Regions from separate parts of the Paenibacillus sp. alder61 genome, predicted to be linked through region 1. Evidence: riboswitches for the same ligand, from Rfam matches in the RefSeq annotation. Region 1 holds a riboswitch; each other region holds the start of a gene.

Region 1 (4,149 bases):
TGGTTGGTCGGGCCGTGACCCCGACCGAGCTCCAGGCTGTCCTCGATCGCCGCCTGAATAAACGCCCGGGCCGTACGCACGGCTTCCTGCAGCGCCGCCCCCTTCGCCAGGGCGGCCGTCAGCGCCGCAGAAAACGTGCATCCCGTGCCATGGGTATGCACCGTCTGAACCCGGAGGCCGGCCAATTCGGTAAAATGGCTCCCGTCATACACCAGATCGACCACCTCTACGCCCGCCTGGGAGGAAGGCCATGACTTGCCGCTTACGCTTACGTTTTCGCTTTCGCTTACGCGGGTGTTCCCCTCGTCGTGCCCTCCTTTGATCACGACGAGCTCCGGTCCCATGGCGCGAATCCGCTTGGCCGCTTCCCGCCGCTCCTGCATCGTCCGGATCGGCAGCCCGGACAACACCTCCGCTTCCGGAAGATTCGGGGTCACGACCTGGGCGAGCGGAAGCAGTTCTTCGCGCAGGGCGGCGACCGCTTCCCGCCGCAGCAGCGTTTCCCCGCCCTTGGCGATCATCACGGGATCCACGACGACGCGCTTCCAGCCGAACCGGCGGATCTCCGTGGCGACCGCCCGGATGATTTCCGCATCGAACAGCATCCCCGTCTTCAGCGCGTCCACGCCGAGATCCGAGCCGACCGCCCGGATTTGCTCGGCCGCCGCCGCCGGGGGCAGCGGGTAGACCCCGCTGACGCCGAGCGTGTTCTGCACCGTGATCGCCGTAATGGCCGACATCCCGTAAACGTCCAACTCCTGGAACGTTTTCAGGTCGGCCTGGATGCCGGCGCCCCCGCCGCTGTCCGAGCCGGCGATCGTCAGCGCCTTGGGAATGCGGGGGAGGCCCTCCCTTTTCATGGCCGGCCTCCGGCGGACGCCGTCTCGATCTCGCGGACGGCGGCATAGCCTTTGAGCGAATGCGGATGCAGCTTCGCCAGCTCATCCAGGAAGGCGGTCTGGAAGCTGCCCGGCCCGAGGGAGGCCGTCCGTTCGGCGGCCCGGGCGGCCGCCGTGCCGTAGAAGGCCAGCCCCGCCGTACCGGCCAGCATCAAGTCCTTCTCGACCGCCGCAAACGCGCCCAGCACCGACGTCAGCAGGCAGCCCGTGCCGGTCACCTGCGTCATCAGCGCGTCCCCGCCGCTGATGATCCGGCACGCGCTTCCGTCGGTGATCACATCCACCCGGCCCGTGATGGCCACCACGGTCCCCAGGGCGTTGGCCGCCCGCACCGCCAGGGGCACATTGTCCTGGCTTTCGCTCTCCACGGCGTCCACTCCCTTGATCTCGCGGGCCTCGCCGATCAGGTTGGCGATTTCCGACGCGTTCCCCCGCACCAGCGAGACGTTCACCTCGCTCAAAATCCGCCGTGCCGTTTCCGTCCGGAACTTCGTCGCCCCTACGGCGACAGGGTCGAACATCACCGGCACGCCATGCTCGTTCGCGGACTGTCCCGCCAGGATCATGGCGTCGACAAGTCCCGCGTTCAGCGTGCCGATATTCAGCACCAGCGCGTCGGCGATTTTGGCCATCTCCGCCACTTCTTCAGCGGCGCTGGACATCACGGGCGACGCGCCGATCGCGTATAGTCCGTTCGCCGTAAAGTTGGTCACGACTTCGTTGGTCATGTTGTGCACGAGCGGCTTTCTTTTTTGCAAACGGGTCAGAACATCCGACAATTCTTTTTCCAGCAAACGCATCGTCATCCACCTTTCTGTTCCTCGAATCTCATGTTTCGTCGTATCGAACCGCACGCCGGGTTTGGCTATCGCCTACACGACCGCGGCCTTCGGCGGCACCGGCCACTCCTCCACTTTGAAGGCCATATCCCAGAACAAATACTCCAACTGGCAGCTGTACATAAAATGCTCCTTCATCCGCGCGCGCTCCGCCTGATTGGCCGTCTCCCCCCAGGCATCGACCCGCGAGCGCATCAGCTCCGTCGCCTCGCCGGCCATGCCGCCGTAGAAACGAATCCATTCCCCGAACGGATGGGATGGACCGGGCTTCACTTCCTCCATCAGCCGCCGGCCAATCTCCAGATAGGTCCACGGGCAAGGCAGCAGCGCCGCCATGATTTCGCCCAAGCTGCCTTGATGGGCAACCGCCAGCATGTGCTTGACATAATGGTCCGCCGACGGGGCCAGAGGGAACCCTTGAACATCCTCGAACTTGACGCCGCCCACCGCGCAAAAATTACGATGCGGATGGACTTCGCTGTGCAGAATAAAAGAAATCTGCTCATGAAACATCGCGATCTCCTCTCTGTCGGCACACTTGGAAATCGCCATGCCGTACACCCGCATGTAGGCGTTCAAATATTCATAATCCTGCTTCACGTAATGAATCAGTTGTTCTCTGCCGACCTTTCCTTCCGCGATTCCTCTGACAAAGGGATGCGCAAATATCGCTTCGAACAAATGGTCCGCCTCCCGGCGAAGCTCCTCGGTAAACCGCATTCCTTTCCACCTCCCGATAATGTTGAAATGAAGACGGAAGTCCCGGGAGAGCTTCGCCCGTCCGCTTGTTTCCGGGACACCAAAAAAGCCGCCCCGGAAACGGAGCGGCTTCATTCTAAAAAGCGTACACCCTACACAAAACCATGTATAACGGTGCGTGATCGCCTTTCATATGACCGACTCCACTTTCCTACGCTAGTACGAACTAGATCAGGTTCAAAGGGTCCAAGATATCCTCTTGTCTCAGCCGCTGACGGCTCCCCTAGTGGACTTCCTATTCATTTGCTTTCTACTGTACCTAGGTTTGCCAAATCTGTCAAACCCTTAGATAGGTTGCCTATCCGCCATAATTCCTTGCGATAAGCTCTCATGCCTGCATTAGCGGACTTTTTGGACGTTATTTCAACTGAATAAGGGACTAGCGGCTAGTAACATCCTCCCTTTGAGCCGGACGGGTAAATAAGGGCCATTTGAGGCGCTATTTTGTCGAATTTGGCTCTTCGGTGTGAAATAGAGGTCATTTGGGGTCTTATTTTAGAGAAAGTCGGGCAAAAACCGGATTTTTGAGCTCACGCCAGAGAAATAAGGCCGTTTTTGACCGCTATTTTACCCGCGAAAGCGAATCGGGCCGAAATAACGGCCCAAAATGCCGCTAATATGACGGGGCGGCAAGGAAGATTGCGGATAGGCAGCACCATGTCGGGTTTAATGCAACGCCAGTGCGCTATTCTCCCCCGAGGCAGAATCTGACCGATAGCAGCCTTTTGGGCTGCTATTTGGCGGGCGTCCGGTATCCCTGGAATGGCCCGGCGTGAGCGTGCAGGTGAGCATTGCCGGGTAAGCGTTGCCGGGTAAGCGTTGCAGCGTGAGCACGTGCATGCGTAGGCGTGAGCATGAACCTGTGCATGCTTGGGCATCCAAGTGAGCCTGAGTATGGTCGCGTACACGCACGCTGTATAGCCTCCCGTTCGCGGCTTATTACTGCTGCCCTAGTCGCTTACTTGTCGTTCTCCAGCAGCTCGATCCACAGCTTCAAATCGCGGGTGGCGTCCATATAGGCGTAGCGGCCTCCGGTGTACTCGCCCTTTTGCGCGAGCGGCATCCCGCGCTTCTCCAGCAGCGTGATCTTCTCCTTCATGCCGTCGATGACAAACGCGATATGATGCGGCCCTTCGCCATGCTCGTTCAAATAGTCGCGCCAGATGCTGGGCTGCTCGTCCGGCTCGATCAATTCGATCTGCAGCTGGCCGCAGTCAAAAAAAGCCAGCTTGGCACGACCGGCCGCCGGTTGCCCGCGCTCCCCCCATCGCGTTCCGGACCATTAAATTCCTGCAAATCTGCAGGAATTTCCGGCGTAATTTCCACATTCAAAGGAATTCCTGCAAATCTGCAACTTTTTCCTCACCAAATCCATTTTTTATGGCTGACACGCGAAAATACCTGCACATTTGCATCTTTTTCGTTTTGGGTCCACAAATACCTCCGAAAAGCCTGCATATTTGCATCTTTTTCGCTTGGCGGCACTCAATTGGCGCTCGATCGGCTATGCTCCGCTTATCCCCGGCTAACGCAGCCAATCCTACCTTTTATCCACTTGCAGCAGCGCGATTTCCTTCAGGCGGTAGGTATGCTTGATTTTGTCCTCCGCGATCACGTTCAGTTTCAGGAGGCCGGCGATTTTGGCGGTGTCC
Region 2 (4,149 bases), on a different contig from region 1:
AGCCGACCTCCCGGGCGACGGCTCGAACCATCTTGTTGCGGAGCTTGCTCCAGCTCATGTCTTGGCCTGACAGACGGTAGCCCCCTTCGGAGGGGAGAAGTCCCATCAGGCTGAGCAGCAAAGAGCTTTTCCCCGCTCCATTCGGCCCCGTCACCGCGATAAAATCGCCGGGGTATACGCTGGCCTGCGCGGCGTGGATAACCGGCCGTCCCTGACGGAATCCGCGAAAGTCCGTCAGGACCATGACGGGTTGCCCGACAGGTTGCCCGGCGGGTTCTCCGACGGATTTCCTTTCCGTCAACGGAGCGGTTTGCCCGTGCTTTTTCCCGGCCGGCTTGCACACCTGCGCCCCCTGCTCCCGGCCTTCCGGCGCTTGCCTATACGAGTCCGCCTTCTGCCCGCCGACTGTCGGACCGGTCTCTTGGTATGCCTCCAGGAAGTCGGCAACATAGCCGTCCCAAACTCCCGGATGCCAGATTCCGTACGCCAGCAGCTCTTTGCGGTAACTGCGGAACAACTCTTCCGGCGGCCCCTGTCCCAGCAAACGGCCCTCCGGCCCGAACAGAGCGACCCGGTCGACGAGCTCCAGCTCCAGCAATTCTTCGATCCGGTGCTCGACGATGATCAGCGTCCGCGCTTCGGCCACCTCCCGCACCGCCTGCCAGATTTGTTTCCTTCCCGGCGGATCGAGCAGGGCGGACGGCTCGTCGAGAAACAGCACCTCCGGCTCCATCAACAGAATGGACGCCAGGGCCAGCCGCTGCTTCATCCCTTGCGACAGCGTCCCGATCGGCACGTGGAGCTCTTTTAGCTCGAGCCCCACCTTCTTCAGGACATCCCGCATCCGCGGTGCCATTTCCTCACGCGGCACACGCCGGTTTTCCAGCACAAATGCCAGTTCCTCATCGACATACGGCATGCAAAACTGCGTGTCGGGGTCCTGGAACAACATCCCCCAGGCAGAGGGAAGCACCCGCTCCGAATAGCGCATGGGGACATCGACGAGCTCCGGGATCATCCCGGAAAGCACCTGCAGCAGGGTCGATTTCCCGCTGCCGCTCGGTCCGAGCAGCAGCAGCTTTTCCCCGCGCTCCACCCGGAACGTCAGATCTTTGAACACGAACGTGTCCTCACCGGGAAACTTTAACCTGAGATCCCTTACCTCTCCTGCCGGTTCCCCGGACATCGGCGTTTTCGCTGCGCCAGCCGGCGGGAGATCCGCATGGAAGCCGCCCATATCAATCGTCCAATGCCGCCACGTCTTTGGCGGTAACGGGACGGATCAGCGAAGTAACCCCGGTGGCCTCCACCGCCTTAGCCAGGGCATAAGCCAAATACCCCGCAAACAGCATGGAGCTTATGGCGCGCATGCCATACTTCGCGAACAACATCCACGTTTCATAATCCGCCACATAACCATAGTAGATATCGGGAATGAGGGAACCGATCGCCGAGCCGACTCCGGCCATGGCAGCCACCGTGCCCGAATAGTTGCGGTAGCGGAACAAGGCGAAGACCAGCTCGGCCCCAAGCCCCTGCAAAACGCTGTAGAGAACGAGCTGTATCCCCCACTCGCTGCCGAACAAAATTTCCACATGGGCGGCCGCCACTTCGGCCAGCAAGGCCACCCCGGGCTTACGAATCAGCAGAAACACGAGCGTGGCGGCAATAAACCACATCCCGTAAACGAGCTCATCCGCTTGAAAAAATACCGGAGGTACCAGGCCGTAAACAGAGCTCCAAAAATGATAGACGACGCCGATTACCAAAGATACCAGCACAGTCACCAAAATATCGCTCAGTTTCAACCCCTTTTTTAATACCGCATTCTCCTGTTGTTTCATGTGTTACCCCTCTCCTTTTTCGTAAATATCGTTGGAATGGAACAAAAAAACCGCCTGAATAAGCTCAGACGGCTGCTAGGTCCACAGGAAAATACACCCCATAAAGTGAACGTGCATTTCGGACGACAGATTCTCTACGCTGGCATTATCCAGTTCAGATTAACGGTCCGCAGCGGAGTATGCTGCCATCTCAGCCTGATTCACTCAAGCCCCCGTATCCCATATGCGATTGCAAATAATATACTCCAGATGTTTACAAATAGGCAAGGAAAAAATTTAAGCAATCGCTTTCGCGGTTGATTTCGTACCTATTCTGTGTCAATATAAGCGGAAGTGGAAACGGGTCCTGAGCGACCCGTTGAACCTGATGATGTTTAGGAGGAAACGACTTGGCTGCACACTGGATGAAATGGATGACTGAACTAACCTCCCGGAAGTGGATTTCCGGGCTAATGGGCAGGTTCTCGCATTCCAGGGCGAGCCGCCACATGATCCCGTGGTTCGCCAAATCCTATCGGATTCCGCTGCATGAAGCGGAAAAAGAATTGAAAGAATACCGGACATTAAACGAATTTTTTACGCGCAAGCTGAAGAGCGGTATGCGCCCGATTCACCCGGAACCTTCGGGACTAATCAGTCCGGTCGACGCGCTCATCACGTTTATGGGCGAGATTCAATCCGGCACGATTTTTAATGTAAAAGGACAGGATTACACTCTGGATGATTTGCTAAACCATTCTCCCCGGGTGGAATCCTACGCGCACGGATACGCCTTCGTGCTTTATTTGAGCCCGACCGACTACCACCGGATTCACGCGCCGGTAACCGGCACCCGGCTGGAAAGCGAGCACATCAAAGGAAGAGTTTACCCGGTGAACGACTTCGGAATGAAACATATGAAAGGCGTACTCACCCGGAATGAAAGACTGATTACATACCTGTCCCATGAACGCGGCGAAATCGCCTTGGTCAAGGTGGGGGCCATGAACGTCAGCAGTATCCGTTATAGCGACGAATCCGCTTCATCCTGGAACCAGGGCGATGATTTGGCCTATTTTGAGTTCGGCTCCACCGTCGTCCTTTTGATGGAAACCGGGACTTTCGAGCCGCTCCCAGACAGAGCCGTCGGCCAAAAAGTGCGGATGGGCGAACCGCTGGGCCGATTCTTCGCGCCCTCTACGAAACAGCCCTAATCCCAATCATGAGATCATGCGGTAAAAAAGGAAGAGCCATTACTGTACCGTAATGGCTCCCACGGAAGCGTTCAGCGACAACAGCGGTCCTCCGCTGCCCCGCCGGCTCCGGCCATCGGGGACCCCGCTGATTTCGCCCAACTCCGCCTTGGCCTCCACCTCGCAATTCAAGGAATCCGCCAGCTTGGCTTCAATGCTGCCGATCTCCGCCTCAACCTGCAGATCCGCTGCCTCTTCCATCCGCGCGATTCCCAGCTCAATGCTTCCCGTAGAGGCGCTGATCGAGGAAGCCCCTGCTATTCCCGCATCACTTAATTGCACCGAACCCACTTCACTCCTGACGCGGTAGCTTCCCTGAAGTCCGGTCATAGCCACATCGCCAACCTGGCTCGTAACATCATAGGAGACGATGCTCTCCGGAAGCCCGAGCGTATAATCGATGCTAAAATCGGAGAACCGGTATTTCTTTTGCGCCCATTTCCACAAGTTCATATCCGGATCATCCTTGGCATGCACGGCAATATACATTTCATTGCCTTCGGTAGTCACCGATATTTCCGCCTGGTCAAAAACCTCGGTAAGCACATCCCGGTTAGCCAACTTGTTCGCGGACCAGATTTCCGCCTCAATTTCGAGGTCGCTGCCCTCCGCGGCCCGGATCGCGATATTTCCCACCTCATTCTCCAGCCGGATTCCCGTCGCCCGCCCCGCCGGTTCGGTTGCGGATAAGGATCGTGAAGCGCCTTCCTTTTTCAGTTTGCCTACATGGGCGTCGACCGTATCGCTGACCGCTTGCCCCAGGCTTTCCGTCGTCCGGCTAACGATTTGCTTCGCCTGTTCCTCCGCCTTCAGCGTCTCCGTACATCCCGCCAACAATACCAGCACGGCCGCCGCCCCCGCCATTGCCGCGAGCTTGGATTTCGTTTTCATTTTTATCCTCCTGACAATGATGAGATCGGGGGACCGAGCATCATAAGCGCTTCATCAATTCGGCCCCCCGCCTTTATGTATGATCCTTCACAAAACAGATACCCTTATCATAATTCTTCACGAGCCTGCCGCACACGGTCTATGGACCGGACCCTCCCTGGACTTAAGTCGGGAAAAGTTCC
Region 3 (4,149 bases), on a different contig from region 1:
CTACCCGACCGGACCCTTTTCGGATCTTCCCGGACCCTCCCGGTTCTTGGCCTAGGGCCGACCGCAAGCATGAACGCACGTCACTCGGCAGCGCTAACGGTCACAGTCTCTAACGGACATAATAGGCGCTATTTCGCAATAATCCGCACTTTCGGAATTCTAACGGAAATAATAGCGCCTATTTGCCCTACTTCCCACCGAAATGACTCACTTTTTCCGAAATAGCGGCTACTGCGTCCGTTAGAATCTGAAATCGGCCCATTTGGACGAAATAGCCGCTATGGCTTCCGTTAGATTTTTTCGGCCGGGCCCAAGGAAGGTCCGGTCTTATTCACCTGCCTGGCTAATTCACCTGCCCTGCCTATTCACCTGTCCGGCCTTACTCACCTGCCTGACCTTATTCACCTACCCGCTTATATACCTGCCCGGCCTTATTCACCCACCGGACCCTTTTCGGATCTTCCCGGACCCTCCCGGTTCTTGGCCTTGGGCCGACCGCAAGCATGAACGCACGTCACTCGGCAGCGCTAACGGTCACGGTATCTAACGGACATAATAGGCGCTATTTCGCAATAATCCGCACTTTCGGAATTCTAACGGAAATAATAGCGCCTATTTGCCCCACTTCCCATCGAAATGACTCGGTTTCTCCGAAATAGTGGCTACTGCGTCCGTTAGAATCTGAAATCGGCCCATTTGGACGAAATAGCCGCTATGGCTTCCGTTAGATTTTTTCGGCCGGGCCCAAGGAAGGTCCGGCCTTATTCACTTGCCTGACCTTATTCACCTGCCGCTTATATACCAGCCCAGCCTCACTCACCTGCCCGGCCTCCAAAGGGAGGCTGGCCGCCCCAAGTCCGCGCAAACGCGCCGGGCCGTGCTCCGCCCCGGTCAAGGCTGCGTCCAGCTCCCGCTCCCCAAAACATAAAAGCCGCCCCCCGAACATACACGGGAGGCGGCTTTTAGATCGCATGCTATATCAGGTTGGAGCGTAATTACCGGTCCACTTTGACGGCATTGGTGTTAACCAGCTGCGGGAGCATCTTCATCCCTTTCGCCATTTCCGAGGAGCACAACGGACATACCGGAACATAATTAAACGCAAAGTTATCCCTCATCCATCCGTTGCAATCCTCACTCATGCAAGACCATACCGGCGTGTTCTCCTCAGGAATTTCTTCAATCGTTTTTTTACGGTAGTTCATGGTTACCTCCTAAGATAATAGTTTGGCTTTGGCGAGATCCCCAACCTTTAAACTATATGCCGTTTGGGTAAAAATAAAAACTGCTCTTAACGCACGCGTTAAGAGCAGCCCATGCCTGCATTACAGTTTTACGACGTTCTCGGCTTGCGGTCCGCGGTTGCCTTGAACAACGTTAAATTGTACACGTTGGCCTTCGTCAAGCGTTTTGAAGCCTTCGCCTGTGATCGCGCTGAAATGAACGAAAACATCGTTTCCGCCTTCAACTTCGATAAAGCCGAAGCCTTTTTCTGCGTTGAACCATTTTACTGTTCCAGTTTCCATAGTGAATTACCTCCTGTTTAAAGATTAACATGCTCCTTTTTTACATAAAAAAATTCACACATTGAAAAAAGTTCATTTTAGAAATTGACACTCTTTTCAATACGTGAATATCACTTCTTAATTCTTCAGTTGATCTCATTATACTCCCCTCCGAACCAAAATGCAAATCCCAAAGAAAGCCTTTACCAAAACTGGACATAAACCGGGGCCGCGTCTATAATGACTATTGTAATCCGCAGTTTATAGTTCAGGGGAGCTGGAAAAGGCCGGCTGAGATTGTATCCCGCAAGATACTGACCCTTAAACCTGATCTGGGTAATGCCAGCGTAGGAAGAAAGCTTTAGCATGGGCTTATTGTCATTTTCCATGAACCTACGCGTCCCGATCCGGGGCGCTTTTTTTGTGCCGACAGGAGAAGAACGGGGACGCCACCATATCAGATTATTCGGAACTTCACATGAACGTGACTGCGGAAATTCATATTCCATATCAAAGGAGAGAATTTCTGTGAAGCAAAATTCCTGGCCGCTGCTCGCCTTGTGCGCCCTGCTGCTCACTTTAACGGCTTGCGGGCAGTCCGCCGGCAAAACCGCGGAGACTGGCTCAGCCGCATCCGGCGCGAAAACGGCCGAAAAGCCGCGCGATGTCAAAATCGTGCTCGATTGGAGCCCGAACACCAACCATACAGGCCTTTACGTAGCCAAAGAACAAGGCTACTACGAAGAAGAAGGGCTGAACGTGGATATCGTTCTGCCAGGGGCCGGAGGCGCTGACGCCATGGTCGCGTCGGGGGAGGTGCCTTTCGGGGTGAGCGTGCAGGAGAACGTCACTCAAGGGCGCATTCAGGGCGTTCCGCTGGTCTCCATCGCCGCTGTCATCCAGCATAACACCTCGGGCTTTGCCGCGCCTGCCGACAAGGGGATCAAGACCCCGAAGGACTTTGAAGGCAAAACCTACGGCGGCTGGGGCTCCCCGGTCGAGGAAGCCGTCATGAAATCGATTATGGACCAAAGTGGGGCCGACGTCGGCAAAGTTAAATTCGTCAATATCGGAGAGGCCGATTATTTTACCGCGGTCAAACGGGACATCGATTTCGCCTGGATCTTCTACGCCTGGACCGGCATTGAAGCCGAACTGCGCGGCGAACCGCTGGATATGCAGTATGTGAAGGACTATTCGAAACAACTGGATTACTACACCCCGGTCATCGTGACGAACGAGAAGACGATCGCGGACGATCCCGAGCTGGTCAAAGCCTTCATGCGCGCCACCTCCAAAGGTTACCGCTATGCGATCGAGCATCCGGAGGAATCCGCGGAAATGCTGCTGAAAGCCGTTCCGGACCTGGACAAAGATCTCGTTGTGGCCAGCCAAAAATGGTTGAGCCCGAAGTACCAGGAGGATGCCGCCCGCTGGGGGGAACAAAAGCGCGAGGTTTGGCAGAATTACTCCGACTGGATGCATGAACGCGGATTGCTGGAAAAACCGCTCGACACGGACAAAGCGTTTACGAACGAATTTTTGCCGGAATCATAATCAGTAAGAAACCCATAACCACCAATTCGGATCATGGAGAGGATGAAACCGTATGCCAAACGCACTGCTCAGCATTCAAATCATTCCCAAAACCCCGAACGGAGAAGATGTCATTCCGTACGTGGACCGCGCCATCGAAGTCATTCAGGCCTCCGGCGTCAAATATCAGGTCAACCCGCTCGAAACGACCATGGAAGGCGATTTGGACGAACTGCTCTCTATCGTGAAACAAATGAATGAAGCCGTTGTCGATTTCGGGAGTACGGGCGTTATTTCCCAGATTAAAATCTCTTTCAATCCGAAGGGCGTCAGCATGGACAAGCTGACCGAGAAATACCGTCCATGAAGCTCCGCCGGCTCTGGAACCATGCATGGCCGCCCTTAGTGGCGGTCATCCTGTTTTTATTCCTGTGGCAAACGGCGACCTCCCTGTTTCACATTGAAAAGTGGATTCTCCCAAGCCCGTCTGATATCGCAAGGGAAGCCGCCGCCAACCCGTCCGGACTGTGGGAGCATACACAGGCCACCTTGGAACTCATGATCCTCGGTTTTGCGATCGGAACGGGATTCGGCCTGCTTGTGGCCTGTTTGCTCCATTATGTCCCGTTTTTGAAATCATCGCTGTACCCTCTGATCATTCTCAGCCAGAATGTGCCTACCATCGCGCTGGCTCCGTTGCTCATGATCTGGTTCGGTTTCGGCATACTGCCCAAAATTATCGTCATTACGCTGGTCTGCTTCTTCCCGGTCGCCGTGGCGGCGATGGACGGATTGACCCGAACCGACCGCGTGATGCTCGACTATATGCGGATGACGGGGGCTAGCCGGAGCGAGATTTTCCGCAAGCTGGAGATCCCCCATGCGATCCCTTCCATGCTGTCCGGCGTCAAAATAGCCGCCACCTATAGCGTCATGGGCGCGGTCATCGCCGAATGGGTCGGCGCCGAGAAAGGCATCGGCTACTATATGATGCTGCAGAAGGCTTCCTTCCGCACCGACCGGATTTTCGTGGCCATCGCCATCATCGTGGCCGTCAGCCTGGCTATGTTCGCCATCATCGCTCTGCTGGAAAAATGGCTGGTCCGCT

The links. A riboswitch is a leader RNA that binds a small molecule or an ion and turns the genes downstream of it on or off. The one in region 1 is predicted to bind thiamine pyrophosphate.
Region 2: it holds a riboswitch for thiamine pyrophosphate, as region 1 does, so the genes downstream of both, LBW89_RS23885 (ECF transporter S component) here and tenA (thiaminase II) in region 1, are expected to answer to the same signal.
Region 3: it holds a riboswitch for thiamine pyrophosphate, as region 1 does, so the genes downstream of both, LBW89_RS05535 (ABC transporter substrate-binding protein) here and tenA (thiaminase II) in region 1, are expected to answer to the same signal.

The regions. Positions count from the first base shown of each region.
Region 1 covers NZ_JAIUDG010000010.1:114,220-118,368, forward strand. Annotated here, with positions in the region: gene thiD (bifunctional hydroxymethylpyrimidine kinase/phosphomethylpyrimidine kinase) at 1-860, opposite strand, end outside; gene thiM (hydroxyethylthiazole kinase) at 857-1,699, opposite strand; gene tenA (thiaminase II) at 1,772-2,458, opposite strand; TPP riboswitch at 2,629-2,732, opposite strand; partial or broken gene LBW89_RS12400 (VOC family protein) at 3,456-3,752, opposite strand; gene LBW89_RS12405 (hypothetical protein) at 4,038-4,149, opposite strand, start outside.
Region 2 covers NZ_JAIUDG010000028.1:35,894-40,042, reverse strand. Annotated here, with positions in the region: gene LBW89_RS23890 (ABC transporter ATP-binding protein) at 1-1,120, opposite strand, end outside; gene LBW89_RS23885 (ECF transporter S component) at 1,239-1,844, opposite strand; TPP riboswitch at 1,959-2,070, opposite strand; gene asd (archaetidylserine decarboxylase) at 2,234-3,037, shown strand; gene LBW89_RS23875 (DUF4097 family beta strand repeat-containing protein) at 3,077-3,967, opposite strand.
Region 3 covers NZ_JAIUDG010000004.1:134,963-139,111, reverse strand. Annotated here, with positions in the region: gene LBW89_RS05545 (cold-shock protein) at 996-1,205, opposite strand; gene LBW89_RS05540 (cold-shock protein) at 1,326-1,526, opposite strand; TPP riboswitch at 1,766-1,876, shown strand; gene LBW89_RS05535 (ABC transporter substrate-binding protein) at 2,034-3,062, shown strand; gene LBW89_RS05530 (MTH1187 family thiamine-binding protein) at 3,115-3,408, shown strand; gene LBW89_RS05525 (ABC transporter permease) at 3,405-4,149, shown strand, end outside.